Regions from separate parts of the Actinokineospora alba genome, predicted to be linked through region 3. Evidence: riboswitches for the same ligand, from Rfam matches in the RefSeq annotation. Region 3 holds a riboswitch; each other region holds the start of a gene.
What was found. A riboswitch is a leader RNA that binds a small molecule or an ion and turns the genes downstream of it on or off. The one in region 3 is predicted to bind S-adenosylmethionine.

Region 1 (3,266 bases), 1.8 Mb from region 3:
GTGGCCTCACCACGCGCTGGGACGAGGTGAAACCCGCGCTGTGGCCCGGAATCGCACTGTCCACAGTGGCGGTCGTGATCAGCGTCGGGGTCGCCGGGGCGATGCTGCACTGGATCCTCGGCCTGGACTGGCGGATGGCCATGCTCTGGGGCGCAGTGCTGGCCTCCACCGACGCCGCGGCCGTGTTCAGCGTCCTGCGCAACCTGTCGGTCACCCGTCGGCTCGTCGGCTCGTTGGAGCTGGAGTCCGGCATGAACGACGCGCCCTGCTACATCGCGGTCGTGCTGCTCGCCTCGACCGACCCGGTCACCTGGACGCTGCCGCTCACCCTCGCCTACGAGCTCGGCGTCGGCGCGGTGATCGGCCTCGGACTCGGCTGGCTCGGCACGCACGCCCTGCGCCGGGCCGCCCTGCCCGCGACCGGCCTGTACCCGCTCGCGACGGTCGCCGTGTGCATCCTGGCGTTCGCGGGCGGGCAGGCCGCGCACGCCTCCGGCCTGCTCGCCACCTACATCGCGGGCCTGGTGCTGGGCAACTCCAAGCTGCCGCACCGGGCCGACACCGTCTCCTTCGCCGAAGGTCTCGGCTGGCTCGCCCAGATCGGCCTGTTCGTCCTGCTCGGGCTGTTCGCCTCACCGTCGCGGCTGCTCGACGCGATCGTGCCCGGGCTGGTGGCCGGGGCGGTGGTCACCCTCCTGGCGAGACCCCTGTCCGTGCTGATCTCCACCACGCCATTCCGTGTGCCGTGGCGAGAACAGGTGTTCCTCTCCTGGGCGGGACTGCGCGGTGCGGTGCCGATCGTGCTCGCGATGATCCCGCTGTCGCAGGGCGTTCCCGGCGCCACCCAGCTGGTCGACGCGGTGTTCGTGCTGGTCATCGTGCTCACGCTGGTGCAGGGCAGCACCCTCGGGCTGCTGGCGCGCGTCCTCAAGCTCGACCCGGGGGCGAAGCCGAAGGAGGTCGAGGTGGACGTCGCCACCCTCGACGAGCTCGACGCCGAACTGCTGCAGGTGACCATCCCGCCCGGCTCGAAGCTGCACGGCGTCTACCTGGCCGAGTTGCGGCTCCCGCCGGGCGCCACCGTCAGCCTGGTCGCCCGGGAAGGCAAGGGCTTCACACCCGGCCCCACCACCCGGCTGCAGGAGGGCGACCAGATCCTCGTGGTCACCACCCAGGCGGTGCGCTCGGCCACCGAGACCCGGATCCGCGCGGTCGACCGGGCAGGCCGCTACGCCCGCTGGAAGGGCGAATCCGGCAAGGACTAGTCCGCCTCCCGGGAAGTTGTGTTGGGGTCGCCTGGCGGGCTCCCAGGATTTGGACAGTGCTGCGTGTGGGCGCGGTTGTCGGCTAGGGTCGAGACCAAGGTCATGAGTGTCAGCGTCAAGCCCCGGCTCGCTGACCGGCAACCCTCCTTCCGCGGTGGGGTGCCCCGGGTGAGGACCTGGCCCGTCGCGTGGTGCGAGCGGGCAAGCGCGGACCCATGCGGGTCCCAGGACCCGGAGGCCTGCCTTGACGCTCGCCATCAACTTCCCGACAGCACGCACCGCTGACCCGAGTGAGTCCACCGTGCCCACAGTCGTCGGCGCCCGCCTGACCGTGCCGCTGCTCGACGGCCGCCAGGTCGGCTACGCCAATCTCGATCACGCCGCCAGCGCGCCCTGTCTGGACGCGGTGCGCGACGCCGTGGACGAGTTGCTTCCCTGGTACGCCAGCGTGCACCGCGGGGCGGGCTTCGCCTCGCAGGTGTGCACCCGGGTCTACGGGCAGGCGCGCGACACACTGCGCCGGTTCGTGGGCGCGCGCGCGACCGACGCGGTGGTCTTCACCCGCAACACCACCGACAGCCTGAACCTGCTCGCCCGCGCGCTGCCCAAGGGCACCTCGGTCGTGCTGTTCGACACCGAGCACCACGCGGCGCTGCTGCCGTGGCGCGGTCCGCGGGTCCAGAGGATCCAGACCCCCGCCAACGCGGACGCCACCATCGCCGCGCTCGACGCCGCCCTGAGCACCTGCCCGGTCGGTCCCCGGCTGGTGGTGCTCACGGCTGCGTCCAACGTCACCGGCGAGGTGTGGCCCATCGCCGAACTCGCCAAGGTCGCCCGCCGCCACGGCGCCCGGGTGGTGCTCGACGCCGCGCAGCTCGCCCCGCACCGCCCGGTCGACATCCGCGCGCTGGACGTCGACTACGTCGTCCTGTCCGGGCACAAGCTCTACGCCCCCTACGGCGCAGGCGCGCTGATCGGGCGCTCCGACTGGCTCCAGGCCGCCGAGCCGTACCTGGTCGGCGGCGGCGCGACCCGCCAGGTCGTCGACTGGGGCGACCACCTCGGCGTGTCCTGGACCGCGGTCCCCGAGCGGCACGAGGCGGGCTCGCCCAACGTCGTCGGCGTGCACGCGCTCGCGGTCGCGTGCGAGACGCTCTCGCAGAGCTGGGACGACGTCGCCGCGCACGAGCGGACCCTGCTGCGCAGGCTGCGCCAGGGCCTGGCCGGCATCCCCGGCCTGCGGGTCCTCGAGCTGTTCGGCCCTGAGCAGGACCGGGTCGGCGTGGTCAGCTTCAGCGTCGACGGCCTCGACGCGGGTCTCACCGCCGCTGTCCTGTCCGCCGAGCACGGCATCGGCGTGCGCGACGGCGCCTTCTGCGCGCACATCGCCACCCGCAGGCTCCTCGACCGCTCCGGCGCCGACCAGCAGCGGGCCGTGCGGGCCAGCCTCGGCCTCGGTTCGACCGCCGAACACGTCGACCGGCTCGTCGCTGCGCTGCGCTCGCTGGTCGCCGACGGACCGGCCTTCACCTACACGCAGGTCGACGGCCGGTGGGTGCCCGCGGCCGACGAGCGGCCGCTGCCGTCGTTCCTGCGAGAGGTGTCCTGACCGGCCGCTACGCACACCATGGACAATGGACCGGTGAACACTGAGCGCGGCGACGACCGTGATACCCCGACCGAGTCGGAACCGGCACCGTCCGCACTGCCCGCCCGCCGCCGGATGCTGCTGATCTCGGCCGCGCTGGCGGTGTTCATCGCGGACCTGGTCACCAAGATCATCGCTGTGGCGACGCTGGAGGGCGAGGCCCCGATCCGGCTGCTCGGCGGCGCCGTCTACCTGCAGCTCGTGCGCAACCCGGGCGCCGCGTTCTCGATGGCGACCGGCATGACCTGGCTGCTGAGCCTGGTCGCGCTCGGGGTCGTGGTGGCGATCATCTGGATCATCCCGAAGCTGCGGTCCACCGGGTGGGCACTGGGCCTCGGCCTGGTCCTCGCGGG
Region 2 (3,266 bases), 1.4 Mb from region 3:
AGCCCACCCGCGCCGAAAGTTTAGGCCCATTTGCCCCGAATCAAGGCGAACCACCCAAACAGGCCGTTCTGTTCTGCCCCTTGCGTTCTGTGGATGGTGGGATCAATCGGCAGGCTTGGTGAGGGAGCGGTGATCGCGGTCAATGGGGCCTGGGGCCGTGCTCTGGGGATCGAGCGTGCTCGATCCCCAGAGCATCGGAATCACCTACGAGACAGGGCCTCGCGCACGGCGGCGGCTGAGGGTGGGACGGTGGCGAGGGGGCCGATCTTGTCCTGGACGGCGTCCAGGGTCTTGAGGCCGTCGCCGGTGATGAGGAGGACTGTTTCCGCGTCGGGGTCGAGTTTGCCGTTCTCGACGAGCTTCTTCGCGGTCGCGACGGTCACGCCGCCGGCGGTCTCGGCGAAGATGCCCTCGGTGCGGGCCAGCAGGCGGATGCCCTCGACGACCTCTTCATCGGTCACGTCCTCCACGGCGCCGTTCGTGCGGCGGACGGAGTCGAGGACGTAGGGGCCGTCGGCGGGGGCGCCGATGGCCAGGGAGCGGGCGATGGTGTCCGGCTTGACCGGGCGGATCACGTCGCTGCCCGCCTTGTAGGCCGTCGACACCGGGGAGCAGCCGGTGGCCTGGGCGCCGAAGATGCGGTACGGGGTGGCCTCGACCAGGCCGAGGTCGCCGAACTCGCGGAAGGCCTTGTCGACCTTGGTGAGCTGCGAGCCGGAGGCGACCGGGATCACGACCTGCCCGGGGAGGCGCCAGCCGAGCTGCTCGGCGACCTCGTAGCCGAGGGTCTTGGACCCCTCGGCGTAGTACGGGCGGACGTTGACGTTGACGAACGCCCAGTCCTCGTGTTCGGCGGCCAGTTCGGTGGCGAGCCGGTTGACGTCGTCGTAGTTGCCGTCGACGGCGATCAGGGCGCCGTCGTACACGGCGGTGGTGAGGATCTTGGCGCGCTCGAGAGAGGAGGGGATCAGCACGACCGAGTCCCAGCCCGCGCGGGCCGCGGCGGCGGCGACGGCGTTGGCCAGGTTGCCGGTCGACGGGCACGCGAGCACGGAGAAGCCGAGCTGGCGGGCGGCGGCGAGGGCGACGGCGACCACGCGGTCCTTGAAGGAGTGCGTGGGGTTGCCGGTGTCGTCCTTGACCCAGAGGTTCTTGATGCCGAGCGCGGCGCCGAGGCGGTCGGCCTTGACCAGGCGGGTCATGCCGGGCTCGGTGTTGGGGTGGGTGTCGACATCGGCGGGCACGGGAAGGAGCCCGCGGTAGCGCCAGATGGACTGAGGGCCCGCTTCGATGTCCGCACGAGTGATCTTGCCGAACTCGTAGGACACCTCAAGCGGGCCGAAACACTCGGCACAGGCGAATTCCGCGGCGAGCGGGATCTGGTGGCCGCACTCACGACACGACAGAGCGCGCGCGGAACCGAGGTCGAGGGTGGTGGGACGCTGGGCGTCGACTGCCGATGTCATCGCGAGGTATCTCCTCATCTATCCCGCAAGCGGGTCGGAATTGGCACCGTGATCGCGCACACGTCTCCCTTGTGGAAGACATGGCTCACGCCGGTTGCCGGGGCTTCTTCGGGCCGATCCCTCTGCCCCTCTGGATGAGCGGTATTCAGTTATGCCAACGACGCTACGGCACCGTGTCCGGCAGGTGCCACCGAGCGTCCAGTATCCGAGAGTGGTTGCGCGCCCGCGGGTGTCGTCCGTACATGGCAGGATTCCCAGCGTGAACTCGCCCGCGGTCACCCCGGCACCTCTGCAACTCGCGCTGGGGGAGGAGGAATTGCTGGTCGAGCGCGCGATCCGCGCCGCACTCGACTCGGCTCGGCTCGCCGACCCCTCGGCCGACCTCACCCGGGTGCGCGTGGCCGACCTCACATCCCCTGAGCTGGCCGAACTGGTCTCGCCGTCACTGTTCGCCGAAGGCCGGGTGATCGTCGTCGACGCCGCGCACGAGGCCACCCAGGACATCGCGGCGGTGATCATCTCGTACGTGAAGAACCCCGCCGAGGGCATCGTGTTCGTCGTCGTCCACAACGGCGGCGGGCGCAAAGCGGGCAAAGACATCGTCGCCGCGATGCGCAAGGCAGGAGCAGTCGTCACCGAGTGCGCGAAGATCACCAAGCCCGCAGAGCGGGAGGCGTTCGTCCGCAACGAGATCCGCCGGGCGGGCGGCAAGACCGACGCGGCCGCCGTCGCGGCCTTGGTGGACTCGGTGGGCTCGGACCTCCGTGAACTCGCCGCCGCCTCCGCGCAGCTGGTGGCGGACACCGCGGGCGCGGTGACGGAGGAGGCGGTCCGGCGGTACCACCGGGGCCGCGCTGACGTGACCGGCTTCGCGGTCGCCGAGAAAGCCGTGACCGGCGACGTCCCCGGCGCCCTTGAGGCGCTGCGCTGGGCGATGCACCTCGGGGTGCCGCACGTGCTGGTGGCCGACGCGCTCGCCGACGCCGTCCGAACTGTCGCGCGGGTGTCCGGGGCGGGCCGGGCCGACCCGTTCCGGTTGGCCGGCGAGCTGGGAATGCCCGCATGGAAGGTGAAGAAGGCGCTGGCCCAGAGTCGCGGGTGGAAACCCGCCGGCTTGGTCGAGGCGATGCGGGTGGTCGCCGAGGTCAACGCCGACGTGAAGGGCGTCGCCGCCGACGCGGACTACGCCCTGGAACGCGCCGTCCTCCGACTCGCCAAGGCACACCGCCGAGAGTGACCTGAACGCCCCACCCCGGCCAGGTGCCGCCCACCCCACCCGCGAGTCGCCCCTTCCGGCAAGCGAGTCGCCCCTTCCAGCAAGCGAGTTCGACATTCGCGCATCGCGAATGTCGAACTCGCTTGCCTGGTGGGGCGACTCGCGGGGTGCCTGGTGGGGCGACTCACCTTGCCTGGCGGGGTGGCTGGCGGGGTGGCGCGGTTCGATCAGGAAGGCCGCGGTGCGGACGAACCATGGGTGCCGCAGGGTGCATTCGAGCAGGCGGCGGTGGCTGGGCTACTCCGCCGTCGGGGGCTTGGGGGTTCGGCTGGCGAGGATCTCGTCGCGGCGGGCCAACCGGTTCTTGCGCCGGATCTCGGCCTCGACACCGCGGCGTTCGTCTTCCGGGGTTTCGGGCAGCACCGGGGGAACCGCCCGGGGGTTGCCGTCGCCGTCCACCGCGACGAAGACCAGGTACGCCGTGGCCACCCTGGTGGGTGGGACGCCCGCGCGGTCCCACGGCTCCGCCAGGACGCGCACCCCGACCTCCATGGAGGACCGGCCCGCCCAGTTGACCTGCGCGT
Region 3 (3,266 bases):
ACCGTCGAGCCCGTAGGCTCAGCGGGTGACTCTCCTTGGCCCCGCGGACGTGCGAAAGCTCGCCGAACAGCTCGACGTCCGCCCGACCAAGAAGCTCGGCCAGAACTTCGTCCACGACCCCAACACGGTCCGCCGCATCGTGACCGTCGCCAAGCTCACCGACGACGACGTGGTCCTCGAAGTCGGCCCCGGCCTCGGCTCCCTCACCCTCGCCCTCCTCCCCGCCTGCAAGGCCGTCGTAGCCGTCGAGATCGACCCGGTCCTGGCCAAGCAGCTCCCGGCGACCGTCGCCGACCGCGCCCCGGACCTCAAGGACCGCCTCCACGTCCTCGAAGCCGACGCCATGCGGGTCCAAGCCGAGCAGCTCGCCGTCGCGCCCACGGCCCTTGTCGCGAATCTGCCCTACAACGTCGCCGTCCCCGTGGTCCTGCACCTCCTCGCCGAGCTGCCGTCGCTGCGCACGGTGCTGGTCATGGTCCAGGCCGAGGTGGCCGACCGGATGGCCGCCGGACCCGGCAGCAAGGTCTACGGCGTCCCGAGCGTCAAGGTCGCCTGGTACTCCGAGGCCAAAAGGGTCGCCACCGTGCCGCGCTCGGTGTTCTGGCCCGTGCCGAACGTGGACTCCGCGCTGGTCCTGATGACCCGCCGCGAGACCCCCGAGGCCGACCGCAAGACGGTCTTCGCCGTCGTCGACGCGGCCTTCGCGCAGCGGCGCAAGACGCTGCGGGCGGCGCTGGCGGGGTGGGCCGGGTCGGCGGCCCGGGCCGAAGAGATCCTCGTGGCCGCCGGGGTCGACCCCGGTTTGCGCGGCGAACAGCTCACCGTGGACGACTTCGTCCGGATCGCCGCCCAGGGCTGACGCCGCACTACCTCCAAAATGTGACGTTGCCCGTCTACTGCTATTGGCGGCTTGCGCAGCGACCCCGTGATCGGGTGTACTCGTGGTGCATTCCATCCCGAGCGGCTGAGAGATCTGGCTCTGCGACGCCGCAGCAACCACCCATCGTTGGGCAGGTGCTACCGCCAGGAGCGATGGAGGAACTAGGCAAGATGGGAATCCTGACCAGCAGGCGAGTCATCGACCAATGCCGGCGGACCGTGACCGCGTGTCGACGAATGTACGTAGCTAGCTAACTAGCTCACCCCCGCTCGTACTTTCGCCAGTCACCCTCGACTTCACCTGTCCGAATTGTCCCTTATGGACGTTCCGGCACGGTGGGTCACGCCGCGTTGGAGAAGACCCATGATCACCGTTGAAAACCTCACCAAGTCCTTCCACGGCGACACCGGCCCGGTGCTCGCCCTCGAGAACGTCACCCTCGAGGTCCCCGCCGGGACGATCACCGGCGTGGTCGGCCCGCAGGGCTCCGGCAAGTCCACCCTCGCCCGCCTGGTGTCGCTGCAGGAACGCCCGGACAGCGGCGTCATCCGCGTCGAGGGCTACAACACCGCCGCCCTCGACCCGCGCAGACTCCGGGCCGCGCGCAGGCGCATCGGCGTCATCCAGCACGGCGACCTGCTGCCGCAGCGCACCGCCGCGGGCAACATCGCGATCCCGCTGGAGCAGGCCGGGATCGACGGCCCGCAGCGCCGTGACCGGGTCGGCAAGCTGCTCGACCTGATCGGCCTCACCGACAAGGCCGCCACCTACCCCGACGCCCTCACCCCCGGCCAGCGCGCCCGGGTGTCCGTCGCCCGCGCCCTGGTCGGCGACCCCGGTCTGCTGCTCGCCGACGACCCCACCAGGGGCCTCGACGCCGACGCGACCGCCGGTGTCCTCGCCGTCCTCGACCGGGCCCGCGCCGAACTCGGCTCGACCGTCCTCATCGCCACCAGCGACGCCGGTGTCGTCCGCCGCATCGCCGACGACGTCGCGCTGCTCTCGGCGGGCCGGATCCAGGAGAGCGGGCAGCTGCTCTCGCTGATCCAGGACCCGAACAGCCAGGTCGCGCGGACCCTGCTGCCCGAGATCGACACCGTGCCCGCCGCGGGCAGGCACGACCGGGTCGCCGAAGTCATCCTGGTCGGCTTCGCCGCGGTCGGCGCGCTGCTGCCCGAGGCGGGCGCCCGGTTCGACTCGGCGATCTCCGTCGTCGGCGGCGGACTGACCCGGGTCGGCGAGACCCCGGTCGCCCGCTTCCTCGTCGGCGTCAACGGCGCCCGGGCCGACGCGGCCCTGGCCTGGATCGCCGAGCGCGGCGCCCTCGTGGCCCAGCCGACGACTGTCCCGCACCTGCACGCCGCATGACCGTGACCGCGTCGCGCCGGGCCCCGTCGTCCCGGGCGCTGTCCGGGACAGGGGACGCGCGGGCGTGGCCGTAGGCTTGCCCGGTGCTCGCTGTCGTACCGCCACCGGTGACCGTCCGTGTGCCGTCCAAGGTGAACCTCCACCTTGCCGTCGGTGACCTCCGCCCGGACGGCTATCACGACCTGACCACGATCTTCCAGGCGCTGTCGCTGACCGACGAGGTCACGGTCGCGATCGCCGACGAGCCCGGGGTCGAGGTGCACGGCGAAGGCGCCGACGCCGTCCCCACGGGTGCGAGCAACCTCGCGTGGCGCGCGGTGCAGGAACTGGCCAGGCACGTCGGGCGCGACCCGGACGAGCCCAAGATCCGGGTGGTCATCAACAAGGGCATCCCGGTGTCCGGCGGCATGGCCGGCGGCAGCGCGGACGCCGCGGCGACCCTGGTCGGCCTGGCGTCGCTGTGGCGGCTCGACATCACCCGCGACGAACTGGCGGGCATCTGCGCCAAGCTGGGCAGCGACGTGCCGTTCACGCTCTACGGCGGCACCGCGCTCGGCACCGGCCGCGGCGAGAAGCTGGTCCCCGTGTTGTCCCGGCACACCTACCACTGGGTGCTCGCCTTCGACCGGCGCGGCCTGTCCACGCCCAAGGTGTTCACCGAACTCGACCGCCTGCGCGATGAGGGCGACCCGCCGCGCATCGGCGCGGTCGAGCCCGTCCTGGAGGCGCTGGCCACCGGCGACCCGCGTCAGCTGGCGCTGCTGCTCGGCAACGACATGCAGGCCGCCGCGGTGTCGCTGCGGCCCGGCCTGCGCCGCACGCTGCGGGCCGGGGTCAGCGCGGGAGCCCTGGCAGGAACGGTGTCCGGATCGGGCCCGACCTGCGCGTTCCTCTGCTCAGACGGCGAGTCGGCGCTGCGCGTGGCGGCCGAGCTGGCAGGCGCGGGCGTGTGTCGGACCGTCCGGGTCGCGCACGGCCCGGTCCCCGGCGCCAGGGTGATCGGCGGAGACGAAACCCC

Region 1: it holds a riboswitch for S-adenosylmethionine, as region 3 does, so the genes downstream of both, C8E96_RS19710 (aminotransferase class V-fold PLP-dependent enzyme) here and C8E96_RS11630 (methionine ABC transporter ATP-binding protein) in region 3, are expected to answer to the same signal.
Region 2: it holds a riboswitch for S-adenosylmethionine, as region 3 does, so the genes downstream of both, thrC (threonine synthase) here and C8E96_RS11630 (methionine ABC transporter ATP-binding protein) in region 3, are expected to answer to the same signal.

The regions. Positions count from the first base shown of each region.
Region 1 is NZ_SNXU01000001.1:4,271,799-4,275,064, forward strand. Features, by position in the region: gene C8E96_RS19705 (potassium/proton antiporter) at 1-1,265, shown strand, start outside; SAM riboswitch class IV at 1,364-1,479, shown strand; gene C8E96_RS19710 (aminotransferase class V-fold PLP-dependent enzyme) at 1,510-2,874, shown strand; gene lspA (signal peptidase II) at 2,908-3,266, shown strand, end outside.
Region 2 is NZ_SNXU01000001.1:3,839,086-3,842,351, forward strand. Features, by position in the region: gene C8E96_RS17580 (ComEC/Rec2 family competence protein) at 1-122, shown strand, start outside; gene thrC (threonine synthase) at 201-1,466, opposite strand; SAM riboswitch class I at 1,478-1,607, opposite strand; gene holA (DNA polymerase III subunit delta) at 1,726-2,703, shown strand; gene C8E96_RS34405 (acyl-CoA thioesterase) at 2,980-3,266, opposite strand, start outside.
Region 3 is NZ_SNXU01000001.1:2,422,490-2,425,755, forward strand. Features, by position in the region: gene rsmA (16S rRNA (adenine(1518)-N(6)/adenine(1519)-N(6))-dimethyltransferase RsmA) at 26-859, shown strand; SAM riboswitch class I at 949-1,039, shown strand; gene C8E96_RS11630 (methionine ABC transporter ATP-binding protein) at 1,244-2,248, shown strand; gene C8E96_RS11635 (4-(cytidine 5'-diphospho)-2-C-methyl-D-erythritol kinase) at 2,332-3,266, shown strand, end outside.